Regions from separate parts of the Ruania alkalisoli genome, predicted to be linked through region 1. Evidence: predicted binding sites of a transcription regulator. Region 1 holds the regulator's gene; the other holds the start of a gene.

Region 1 (5,658 bases):
GTGCTCGGGCTGCGTTCCAAGACGAACCTCACTCAGCGGGTGATCGACAATGCTCCTGACCTGCTGGCCGTCGGGGCGTTCTGCATCGGAACCAACCAGATCGATCTGCGCGCTGCAGCGCATTCCGGTGTCGCCGCCTTCAACGCCCCGTTCTCCAACACTCGCTCTGTGGTCGAGCTCGCGCTGGCGGAGATCATCGCCCTCACGCGGCGACTGACCGAGAAGGACAAGTCCCTGCACTCCGGCGTGTGGGACAAGTCGGCGAGCGGAGCGCACGAGGTCCGCGGGCGCACGCTCGGAATCGTCGGCTACGGCAATATCGGAACCCAGCTCTCGGTCGTTGCCGAGGCCCTGGGAATGCGGGTCATCTTTTACGACACTGCGGAAAAGCTCGCCCTCGGCAACGCGCGCCGGATGCCCAGTCTGGACGCGCTCCTGGACGAGGCCGACATCGTGACGCTGCACGTGGACGGCCGATCCGGCAACGCCGGGATGTTCGGAGCACGTCAGTTCGCGCGCATGAAGGACGGCGCGATCTTCCTGAACCTCTCCCGGGGGTTCCTGGTCGACTACGCGAGGCTCCGGCAGGAAGTGCTCGACGGACGGATCGCCGGAGCAGCTGTCGATGTGTTCCCCCACGAGCCGAAGCGGCAGGGGGACCCGTTCGACTCCGAACTACGCGACTTGCCGAACGTGATCCTCACCCCGCACGTCGGCGGCTCCACCGAAGAGGCACAGCAGGACATCGGGGTGTTCGTGGCAGCCAAGTTGCGTGACTACCTGGAGAACGGGGCGACCGCCCTGAGTGTCAACCTCCCCTCCCTGATCCTGGACCGCCCTGCGCAGGAGACTCATCGGATCGCGCATCTTCATCACAACGTGCCCGGGGTGCTCGCCGCCGTGAACCAGACTCTCTCGAACGCCGGCGCCAACATCGAGAGCCAGGTTCTGAGTACCTCCGGCTCGGTGGGCTATGTGGTGACTGACGTCGGTGGTGACCTTCCGGAGGACACGATCGCGCAGATCGAGGCCATGGAGGCCACTATTCGCGTACGCGCCCTGCGGCCCGGCACCGACGACTAGCACCCGGCGCCGGTCCACATCCGACGCTCAGCCCGACTTGCGGCGGAAGACGCGTCGGCCTCCCGCACCTTCGACCTCCGGTCCGTGCACGGCTCCCGTGTTCCGGGCACCACGCGCACTCGGATGATCGCGCTCGGCCTTGCGTTCCAGCGCTTCGCGCATCCTTGCCTTCGCCGACGCCATGGGGTCCGGTTGCTCAGACGGTGATGCTGCGACGTCCACCGCTGGACTCGGTACTTCCGACTGCTGTGCCACAGTGCCTCCTCAGGTGCCGTCCTGGATGACCTGGCGGTCCGGGCCCGGGCGGCACTACTCGGCCCACCCCCAAGAGTGCCCCGGATGCCGCACGAGCACCAGAGAAATAGCATCGAGGCATGAGCACGCCGTTTCACGCCGCCCCGACCCGTTACGACTCGATGCCCATGCGCCGGTGCGGACGCTCCGGACTCGACCTGCCAGCCATCTCCCTCGGCCTCTGGCAGAACTTCGGGACCGATCGCTCGCCGGAGACGCAACGGGAGATCGTGCTGCACGCCTTCGACCGCGGCATCACCCAGTTCGACCTCGCGAACAACTATGGTCCGCCCCGCGGCGCTGCCGAGGAGATGTTCGGGCGGATCCTCGCCACCGATCTCGCGCCCTACCGACACGAGCTGGTGATCGCGACCAAGGCCGGGTACCGGATGTGGCCGGGCCCCTATGGGGAGGGCGGCTCACGCAAGTACCTGCTCGCCTCGCTGGAGGCGTCGCTGCGACGTCTCGGTGTCGACTACGTCGACATCTTCTACAGCCACCGGTTCGATCCGACCACTCCACTGCACGAGACGCTCGGAGCGCTGAAGACCGCAGTCGATTCCGGTAAGGCTCTCTACGCGGGGATCTCCTCATACTCAGCCACGCGAACGCGAGAGGCGATGGCTGTCGCCGACCGGATCGGCCTGGATCTCCTCGTGCATCAGCCCTCGTACTCGATGATCAACCGCTGGATCGAGCGACCGGACTCATCCGGCGAGAGCGTACTTGACGTCCTGGGCGAGACAGGCCTGGGAGCCGCTGTCTTCTCACCGCTTGCACAGGGGATGCTCACGCGCAAGTACCTGCACGGAGTGCCTGAAGGTTCCCGAGCCGCGGCAGGGGGACCGCTCCACACGTCCTTCCTCAGCCAGGAGAACCTCTCGCGTATCCAAGCCCTGAACGCGATCGCGGGCCGTCGCCACCAGACGCTGGCACAACTGGCGATTGCCTGGGTACTCCGCGACCCCCGGATCACCACCGCCCTCGTCGGCGCCTCCAGCGTGGCTCAGCTCGACGACACCCTCGGAGCGCTGGAGAACCTGCACTTCACTCGCGATGAGTTGCGTGCCATCGACCGGCACGCCCAGGACGGCGATATCAACATCTGGGCACACCGGTCGAGCAACCTCTGACAGGCCCACATGCGTCGGTCCTCGCCGGTGATGGCCCAGGCTTCCCCTCCCAGGCCACCACCGACTGTCTAGGGGAGCTACCGCGCGGCGTCGCGATCCACTCGGAGGGCGGTGATCGCCGCCTCGAAATCCTCCAACGAGCAGAAGGACTGATAGACGCTAGCGAAGCGAAGGTAGGCGACCTCGTCCAGGGCCCGCAGAGGTCCCAGGATCGTCAGACCGACCTCATGTGCATCGACCTCCGCCACACCCGTGGAGCGGACGGCCTCTTCGACCTGCTGAGCCAGCAGCGCCAGGTCATCATCGGAGACAGGACGACCCTGACAGGCCTTACGTACGCCCGCGATGATCTTGTCGCGGCTGAACGGTTCCACAGCGCCTGACCGCTTGGCCACGCTCAAGCTGGTGCTCTCGACGGTCGTGAAACGCCGCCCGCACTCGGGACACTGCCTACGTCGACGGATGGAGGCTCCGTCGTCAGCCGTGCGTGAATCCACCACACGGGAGTCGCTGTGACGACAGAACGGACAATGCACCGGTCGGGATCCCTCTCCTCGAACGAGTGGCCGCACCTACCATATCTGCGGCAATCACATCAGTGTAACTACTAGATGTAGGGAAACCGTAGACATCAAGCAGGCCCCAACGCAAGTAGTCGTCACGAGGGCGATGCCAAGACTGCCGAGGCACGGGCGATCGCGGCCGCTCAGCCCTCCACTGGAATGCTCAACTGCTGCCCGGCATGCACCGTGGAGTCCGCCAGACTGTTCAACGTCATGATCTGATCGATCACCACACGCACGTCCTCGCCCGGACCCGCCGCCTGCTGGGCGATTCCCCACAGGCTCTCCCCCGGGCCGACCGTGACCGTGGCCACCTCGGACGGCAGAGCCTCATCCGCGGGCAGCGCGAGACCGAGCAGAGAGCCGATCCCGGCAGCGACCACGAGCGCCAGGACGCTGAGAACGATCTGCCCACGAACCGTGAGCCGCAGGCGCCCCTCGGCCGACCGGGCCGGATGCGAACTCACCTGGCGATCACTGTCCGGTGACACAGCCGGCACCGAGCGCGGTCGCTCCGCTGGCAGTACAGAGGGTATGGACGGCGCTCCGGGAGCGAAAGCGGGCACGGCCACGAGATGACGACGTCGGGCCGATACGGGGGCGATCTCCGGGACGGGAAGGGCCAGGGCGCTCATCTGCGCTCTCCTCTCACTAGTGCTCTCGGCGAGTGTTCACATCTAGCGACTCGAACACTCGTTCGTCGAACATCTGTTGCGACAGTAGCACGCATGTGCGAGAGTTGTCGACACGCCAATCGAACAGATGTTTCCGAAGTGTCGGTGCTCGCCGTAGGGTGAATACCGACACATGCAGAGCACACCACCGACCACTGACATCGACGCCACCGTCGACGCCCGAGGCACCTTGGAGGAAGCCGTGAGCCCCGCGAAGCCAGCCGACCCGAAGGACCGTCCCGGACCGGACGGGCTCAGCCCGCGTCAGCGGAAGATCATGGACTCGATCCGCATCAGCCTGGAGAAGAAGGGGTACCCACCCACGATGCGCGAGATCGGCCAGGCCGTCGGCCTGGCGAGCCCGTCGTCGGTGAAGTACCAGCTCCATCTGCTGGAGAAGAAGGGGTATCTACGACGCGACCCCGTCTCCACGCGGGCCATCGAGATCATTCACCCTGACGATGCTCAGGAGGTCAGTGCGGATCCAGCCACCTTCGCCATGCACGACGGCGAGGAGTCCGGCGTGCGCGCCACCTACGTCCCGGTCGTCGGGCGGATCGCCGCGGGTGGCCCGATCCTGGCCGAGCAGGCCGTCGAGGACGTCTTCCCGCTTCCTCGGCAACTCGTGGGCGAGGGAGAACTATTCCTGCTGAAGGTGGTCGGCGACTCGATGATCGATGCCGCCATCTGCGACGGCGACTGGGTGGTCGTCCGACAACAGAAGGTAGCCGAGAACGGTGAGATCGTCGCAGCAATGATCGATGGGGAGGCCACCGTGAAGACGCTGAAGCGTACTCCGGACGCTCTGTGGCTGCTACCCGCGAACGAGGCCTACCACCCGATCGACGGCACCGACGCCGAGATCCTCGGTCGTGTGGTGAGCGTGCTCCGTTCTCTCTGAGCCGACACAGCTCTCTGAGCCGACAGATGTCACTCTGATCTGCCCCAGGCCGCTCCGACCGGACATGACCTGGGCAGATCAGGACCCATCAGAATCCGCATCGCCGGGCAGTGGCACGCACAGAGGCAGCGCTTGCTTGCAACGCCGCCACCTCGGCCGCGTCCAGCGGGATCTCCAGCTGGCGGGCGACGCCCGTACGATCGACGACCGACGGTACGGACAGGCACACGTCAGAGATTCCGCGGTAGTCCCGGAGCCTGCTCGAGACCGGGAGCACGGCACCCTCACCTCGGAGAATGGCTTGGCTGATCCTCGTCGCCGCCAGCCCGATGGCATAGTTCGTCGCGCCCTTGCCCTCGATGATCCGGTATGCCGACTCGACGACCTCACGCGCAATCCCATCGCGCACCGTTGCGCCGAGTTCGCTGAACTCCCGCACCGGCACTCCCCCGATCGTCGCCGAGCTCCAGATCGGCACCTCTGAGTCCCCGTGCTCGCCGAGCACATAGGCATGGACGTTGCGCACGGCGACACCACACGCACCGGCAACCAGATAGCGCAGCCTAGACGAGTCCAGCACGGTCCCGGAGCCGAGCACCCGCCGAGCCGGCAGTCCGGAGATCTGCTGGGCGGCATAGGTCACGACGTCCACGGGGTTGGTGACCATGAGATAGATGGCATCCGGGGCGACCTCGACCAGATCCGGCAGCAACGTCCGCATCAGCCCCACGGTCCGTTCGGCAAGCTCCATCCGGCTCTGCCCCGGTCGTTGCTTCGCCCCAGCGGTCACCACGACCAGATCCGCTCCTGCGCAGATGCCGACCTCGTCAGAGCCATCGACACTGCCCATGGGCATGTACTCGATCCCATGGGCCAGATCAAGCGCCTCCGCACGGACCTTGGCGCCGTTGACGTCGTAGAGCACCACCCGGCGCGCCACACCATTGATCAGGGCCGCGTAAGCGTATGTGGCGCCGACCGACCCGGCCCCGACGACGGCGATCGTGCTC
Region 2 (5,658 bases), 1.6 Mb from region 1:
ATTCGCACGGTCAAGGACTCGGAGGAGTCGAACAGCTCTCCGACGGATTGGCCGAGCACCGAGGCGAGCAGTCGGAGCGACTTCAAGCTCGGTTCGACCTTGCCCCGCTCGATCTGACTGAGCAGGGTGGCCGAGAGGCCGGTCCGCTCGGCCAGGGCGCGCAGGCTCAGGTCTTGCTCGGCGCGCAGGTCGCGTAGTCGTCCCCCGATCATGCAGCTAGCATACAGTCTCACTGCACATGTGCAGTGTGATTGCACAGCAGCGTGGAGGCGGTGTACCGTCCGGGGCGACGTGCGCGCGACGGTGCGCGTCTGAGTGTGGGGTGGAGACGACATGACTGACCAGGACCAGACCGACGAGGCACTGACCTTCCGCGGTGGCTGGGCGATGGCATTCGTGCCGGTGGCGATCTTCGGTGTGTTCTGCGTGCTCTATTTCGTGGTGCTGGACGCCTTCGACATGACCGCGCTCGCCACGGGCGGGTTCATCGCACTGCTGATCGGCGCGCTGCTGGCTCGGCGCTACACCAAGTTCTGGGACGCTGTGATGGCGGGCATCGGCAGCCCGACGTCTGTCTCGATCATCGTGGTGCTCTTCATGGTCGGCATGCTGGGCCAGCTCATCAAGGACTCCGACGTCTCCGGCGGGTTCGTCTGGATCGCCGACCAGGCCGGGATGAGCGGGGCGGTCCTCACGCTCTTCTCGTTCGCGGCGTGCTGCCTGATCGCGATGGCCACGGGCTCATCGATCGGCACGATGTTCACCGCGTTCCCGATCTTCTACCCGGCGGGTGTGCTGCTCGGCGCCGATCCGACCATGCTCGCCGGCGCCATCGTCTCCGGGGCGATCTTCGGGGACAACCTCGCGCCCATCTCGGACACCACGATCATCTCCGCCTCCACGCAGCGGTTCCGTCGCAAGGAGGGCGCCGCGGATATCGGCGGCGTGGTGACCAGCCGGGCACGGTACGCCCTGGTGGCAGCTGGACTGAGCGCCGTCGGGTTCGTCATCTTCGGAGGCGCCGGAGGCGGCGCCGTGGACGAGACCCAGCTCGCCGAGAGCGCGAACCCACTCGGGCTGATCATGCTGATCCCGATGGCCGTGATGCTGATTGTCGCGTTCCGTACCCGCAACATCTTCCTTGCCGTCACGGCCGGGCTGGCGCTGGGGACCGTGACGGCGCTCCTCGTCGGTCTGCTGGAGCCGTCCGGTGTGATCGGGGTGACCGACGGACATGCGACCGGGTTCCTGGTCGGCGGGGTATCCGCGCTGCTGCCGACGGTGTGCCTGGTGACCGCGGTGTTCGGGATCATGGGCGTGCTGCGTGCGGCCGGCGTGCTGAACCGGATCGTGGACGGACTCGCGCGGGGCCGCCTGGCCGGAACCCCGCGGGGCGCGGAGGCGGCGATCGGGCTCGGGGTCAGTGCCACCACCGTGCTGTTCGGCGGCGTGAACTCGGCCTCGATGCTCACCTTCGGGCCGGTGGCGGACGAGATCGGGGCGCGCCAGGGCCTGCACCCCTACCGGCGGACGAACGTGATGGACTGCTTCGCGATGGGCGTTTCCTGCGTGGTGCCTGTGTTCAGCGCGTTCCTGTTCATCGGCGCGCTACTCACCGATGGGCATGATGTCGCTCCCGCCCTCGACACTCCTGCGATCTTCGGCGCGACCTGGTACCCGCTGGCCCTGACCGCGGTCCTGATCGTGGCCGTCGCCACCGGCTGGGGTCGCCGCTTCGAAGGGCCCGACGGTGTGGCCGTGCGGGAACGTGTCGAGGCACCTGCCACTGTCTGACAGCTGGCTCGGATTGACCGCAGCGCAGGTACTGCTCGGGTGAAGCTGTCAGACCCACGGCTCACAGCGTGGCTACCTCATACGCCTGGCCGCTGGCCGGTTCATGGTGGCACTGGCCAGCAAGGCAGGCATGGACTCGCCACGCGTAGTCATGCTGGGCGCAACGATCAGCTGGCCGGGTCGTACTGGAACTGCCGGACCTCCTGCGAGCAACGGCAGGCGGCGGCGAGCTTGGCCGCCCACTCGAGTGCCGCCTCCCGCGAGGGAAGTTCCAGAATCGTGTACCCGCCGTTGGGCACGGTGTGACCCGGGTGGGTCCCCGCAGTCACGGTGCCGTCACTGGCCACGAGAACCGGTGGGACAGCCTCGTCGATACCGCCGCCGAAGACGTACACACCTGCCTCCTTGGCCGCTTCGATCACGGCATGCGAGTCCGCGACCACGGCCTCGAAGTCCTCCGCTGGGAACTCCATGGCCTCGCCGGGGAACGAGATCAGGTACGTGGTCATCTGGGGACTCCCTTGCTTCAGGTCGATCGCCGGTTCACCCGATCGGCCGGGCGCCTCGCTGCGGTCTCCCACCTGATGATGCCCCCGGCCCCCATGAGCTGGTCAAGGTCATGCGTTGACGACTGAGCCGCAGCCCCCTCGTTCAGCGAACGCGGATCACTGTGCTGCGCGGTGCGACCTGCGCCCCACAGTGGTGCCTGTCCGTGCAGCGCGGTCCCGAAGCGGGCGTGCCCGCACCATGCTTCCCCGCAGTGCGTGCCTGATGCCAGCACCGCCCACGGCGCCCGGTCGATGCAGCTGTGTCCACACCCTGCGCGCCCGATGCCTCTCCGTCCACAGGGTGCATTCCCGATGCATGTTCATCCACAACCCGGGTCCGGTTTTTTCCTTGCTATTCCAACGAAAACCCTTGCCGGAGGCGAACAGATGTTCTATGGTTGAAGGGAGGCAGGCGAGCAGATCCGGAAAGGGTTGGGGAGGTCGGGATGAGCACCACGAGTCACGTCGAGACCTCCCCGGCGCAGGCGGTGCGGGACCTGCTCGGTGAGCACGTGAATCCATCGGACGCCACCGGCCGCCTGGAAGTGGTCACCGCGATCCTGGATGACCTGCTAGCCACGGATCTGCACTCCCTCCCTTCGGCGGTCCTGCCCGACCTGGTGGGCCAACTCGAGCAGACTCGCCGCCGGGTGGATGCACTGACCTCGGCGGCGATGACCGCGGTCGAAGCTGACGGGATCTGGGCCGTGAGCGGGGCACGCACGATCGCATCCTGGTGGGCGAACGCCACCGGTGGGCACGGCAACAAGACCCGCACCCGAGTGCACCTGTCGCGCACACTGCGCGATCACCTGCCCCACACCAGCGCAGCGCAGGCGGCCGGGGTCATCAGCGGTGATCATGCCGCCGCACTGGCCCGGCACACAACCACCACCACCGTCCTGCGCGAGCGCCTGAGCGACCCTGACGTCGGTGAGCGGTTTCTCGTGGAGCAAGCGCGGCGGTTGGATGCCGACTCCTTCACCCGGCTGGTCAAGACCTGGGCAATTCAGGCCGATCCCGAGGCCGCCGACCGGAACTGGCGGGTGGAGTCCGCCAAGGAACACCTGTTTGTCTCGGCCACCACTGGCGGGTACCGGGTCGATGGCTGGCTCGAGCACTCCAACGGTCACCTCTTCGCGCAGACTCTCGACGCCATCATCGGAGTACCGGCCGCCGACGATGATCGCACCCGCTCTCAGCGCAATGCCCACGCCCTGGTGGCCATGGCCCGCCGCGTTCTCGACAACGGTGGAGCCCAGGCGTCAGCGCGGGTACGCCCCCACCTGCTGGTGCACGTCCCCGTCGACACGCTGCACCGCCTTGTCACGACACCCGCACCGGCGAACGGGCGCCCTCGGTGCACCTGCCACCGCAGCATCAGCACCAGCACCAGCACCAGCACCAGCACCAGCCTCTCAGGGCGAGACGCGAGGACAGGTCGCGCCGGGCGCACCATCCGCGGCACGAGTGAGAGCGCTGGCAGCGGCGATAGCGGCGAGTCCTGTGCTCCCGAGCGCGCTTCGGCACTACCCGGGCTGATGGACGTGCACCTACCCGGATGCCCGGCCGAGCCCGACGCACCCTGCATCCCCGCGGTCGGGCTCGATCACCAGCAGATGACCGGCGCTGAGCCGGCCACTCTTGCCGACGGCACGCCGATCAGTCATGCCCAGCTCGCCCACCTGGCCTGCGACGGCGAGTTCACCCGGGTCATCTTCGACCCCGCCGGTCAGCCTCTCGACGTCGGCCGCGCCCAACGGTTGCACACCGCCGCCCAGACCAAAGCGATCTGGGCACGCGATCGGCACTGCCAGTACCCCGAGTGCACCAGCCCGCCGGGGTGGGGCGAGATCCACCACCCCACCTGGTGGTCGCGGGGAGGTCGTACCAGCTCCACCAACGCCATTCTGCTGTGCTGGCACCACCATGCCCTGGTCCATCAACGCGACATCACCATCACCCGGCACCACAACCACTGGCACTTCACTACCGCCGGAGGGCACAACCTCGCGCGCCACCGGCCACCACCCTGCGAACATCTCGTCATCCCACGGGAGTGAGGTGGAGTACCGCAGGTGCGAAGATGAGCCGATGAGGTTCGGATTCCACACGGGCTATTGGTCGGCCGGCCCCCCGGCAGGTGCTGCCGAAGCGGTGCGCGCCGCCGACGAGCTCGGCCTGGACTCGGTCTGGACCGCCGAGTCGTACGGGTCGGACGCCTTCACCCCACTGGCCTGGTGGGGGTCGCAGACCAACCGGGTGCGCCTGGGCACTGGGATCGCGCAGCTGGCCGCCCGCACACCCACCGCCACCGCGATGGCCGCGCTCACCCTGGACCACCTTTCCGGTGGGCGCTTCATCCTCGGCCTGGGCGCCTCCGGGCCGCAGGTGGTGGAGGGCTGGTACGGCCAGCCCTACCCGCGGCCACTGGAACGCACCCGCGAGTACGTGGGGATCGTCCGCCAGGTGCTCGCCCGGGAAGCCCCCGTCACCTTCTCCGGTCGGCACTTCACGCTCCCCCACGACGGCGGAGCTCACCTCGGCAAGGCACTGCGCTCCACCGTGCACCCGTTGCGCGCGAACCTGCCCATCCACCTCGCAGCCCAGGGTCCGAAGAACACCGCGTTGGCGGCCGAGATCGCCGATGGGTGGCTGCCCGCCTTCGTCTCCCCTGCCCTCGATGCCGAGTACCGGGAGAACCTCGAGACCGGATTCGCGCGCAGGGACGGCACCCGCTCACCCCGGGAGGAGTTCGAGGTCAGCGCTGCGGTGCCGGCCGTGATTGGCAAGGACCTGGAGAGCGCCGCCGACCAGGTGCGCCCCCACCTCGCGCTGTACATCGGTGGGATGGGCTCGGAGAGCACCAACTTCCACCGCGAAGCGATCGCCCGCGCTGGCTACCGCGACGTCTGCGACGAGGTGACCGCGAAGTACCTGGCCGGCGACAAAACAGGCGCTACGGCAGCCATCCCCACGGACCTGGTGACGGACGTGGCCCTGGTGGGGACGCCGTCGGACATCACTGCCCAGCTCACACGCTGGGAGGCGAGCTGCGTGACCACTCTCATCCTGCAGACCGATCCGCGGATGCTCGCCCCACTGGTGCAAGCCCTCGGCTGACCAGCCAGATCGACGAGCAATTCTGGTCAGCGCGGCTGGAGCGTCGCGACCGTCTCGTCGAACTGAGCGCACAGCCAGGCCTTCTGCTCCGCAGGCAACCAGGACGCTTCGAAGCTCGCACGCGCCATCTGAACGAGGCGCTCGTCGCTGACACCCACGTCGCGGGAGAGGATCTCGTACTCGTTGAGAACGC

What was found. Region 1 encodes LexA, which represses DNA repair genes until DNA is damaged. Its sites were predicted from a motif close to TCGAACANNTGTTCGA; they were not measured.
Region 2: IM660_RS01120 (HNH endonuclease signature motif containing protein) is a predicted target of LexA. The motif match lies at 2,722-2,737, and genes of this name have one in related genera.

The regions. Positions count from the first base shown of each region.
Region 1 is NZ_CP063169.1:1,789,948-1,795,605, reverse strand. It holds gene serA (phosphoglycerate dehydrogenase) at 1-1,083, shown strand, start outside; gene IM660_RS07825 (DUF5302 domain-containing protein) at 1,111-1,338, opposite strand; gene IM660_RS07820 (aldo/keto reductase) at 1,458-2,510, shown strand; gene nrdR (transcriptional regulator NrdR) at 2,588-3,046, opposite strand; gene IM660_RS07810 (LysM peptidoglycan-binding domain-containing protein) at 3,217-3,540, opposite strand; gene lexA (transcriptional repressor LexA) at 3,881-4,648, shown strand; gene IM660_RS07800 (L-lactate dehydrogenase) at 4,737-5,658, opposite strand, start outside.
Region 2 is NZ_CP063169.1:237,649-243,306, reverse strand. It holds gene IM660_RS01135 (helix-turn-helix domain-containing protein) at 1-212, opposite strand, end outside; gene IM660_RS01130 (Na+/H+ antiporter NhaC family protein) at 334-1,794, shown strand; gene IM660_RS01125 (YciI family protein) at 1,962-2,303, opposite strand; gene IM660_RS01120 (HNH endonuclease signature motif containing protein) at 2,789-4,405, shown strand; gene IM660_RS01115 (LLM class F420-dependent oxidoreductase) at 4,437-5,465, shown strand; gene IM660_RS01110 (adenosine deaminase family protein) at 5,492-5,658, opposite strand, start outside.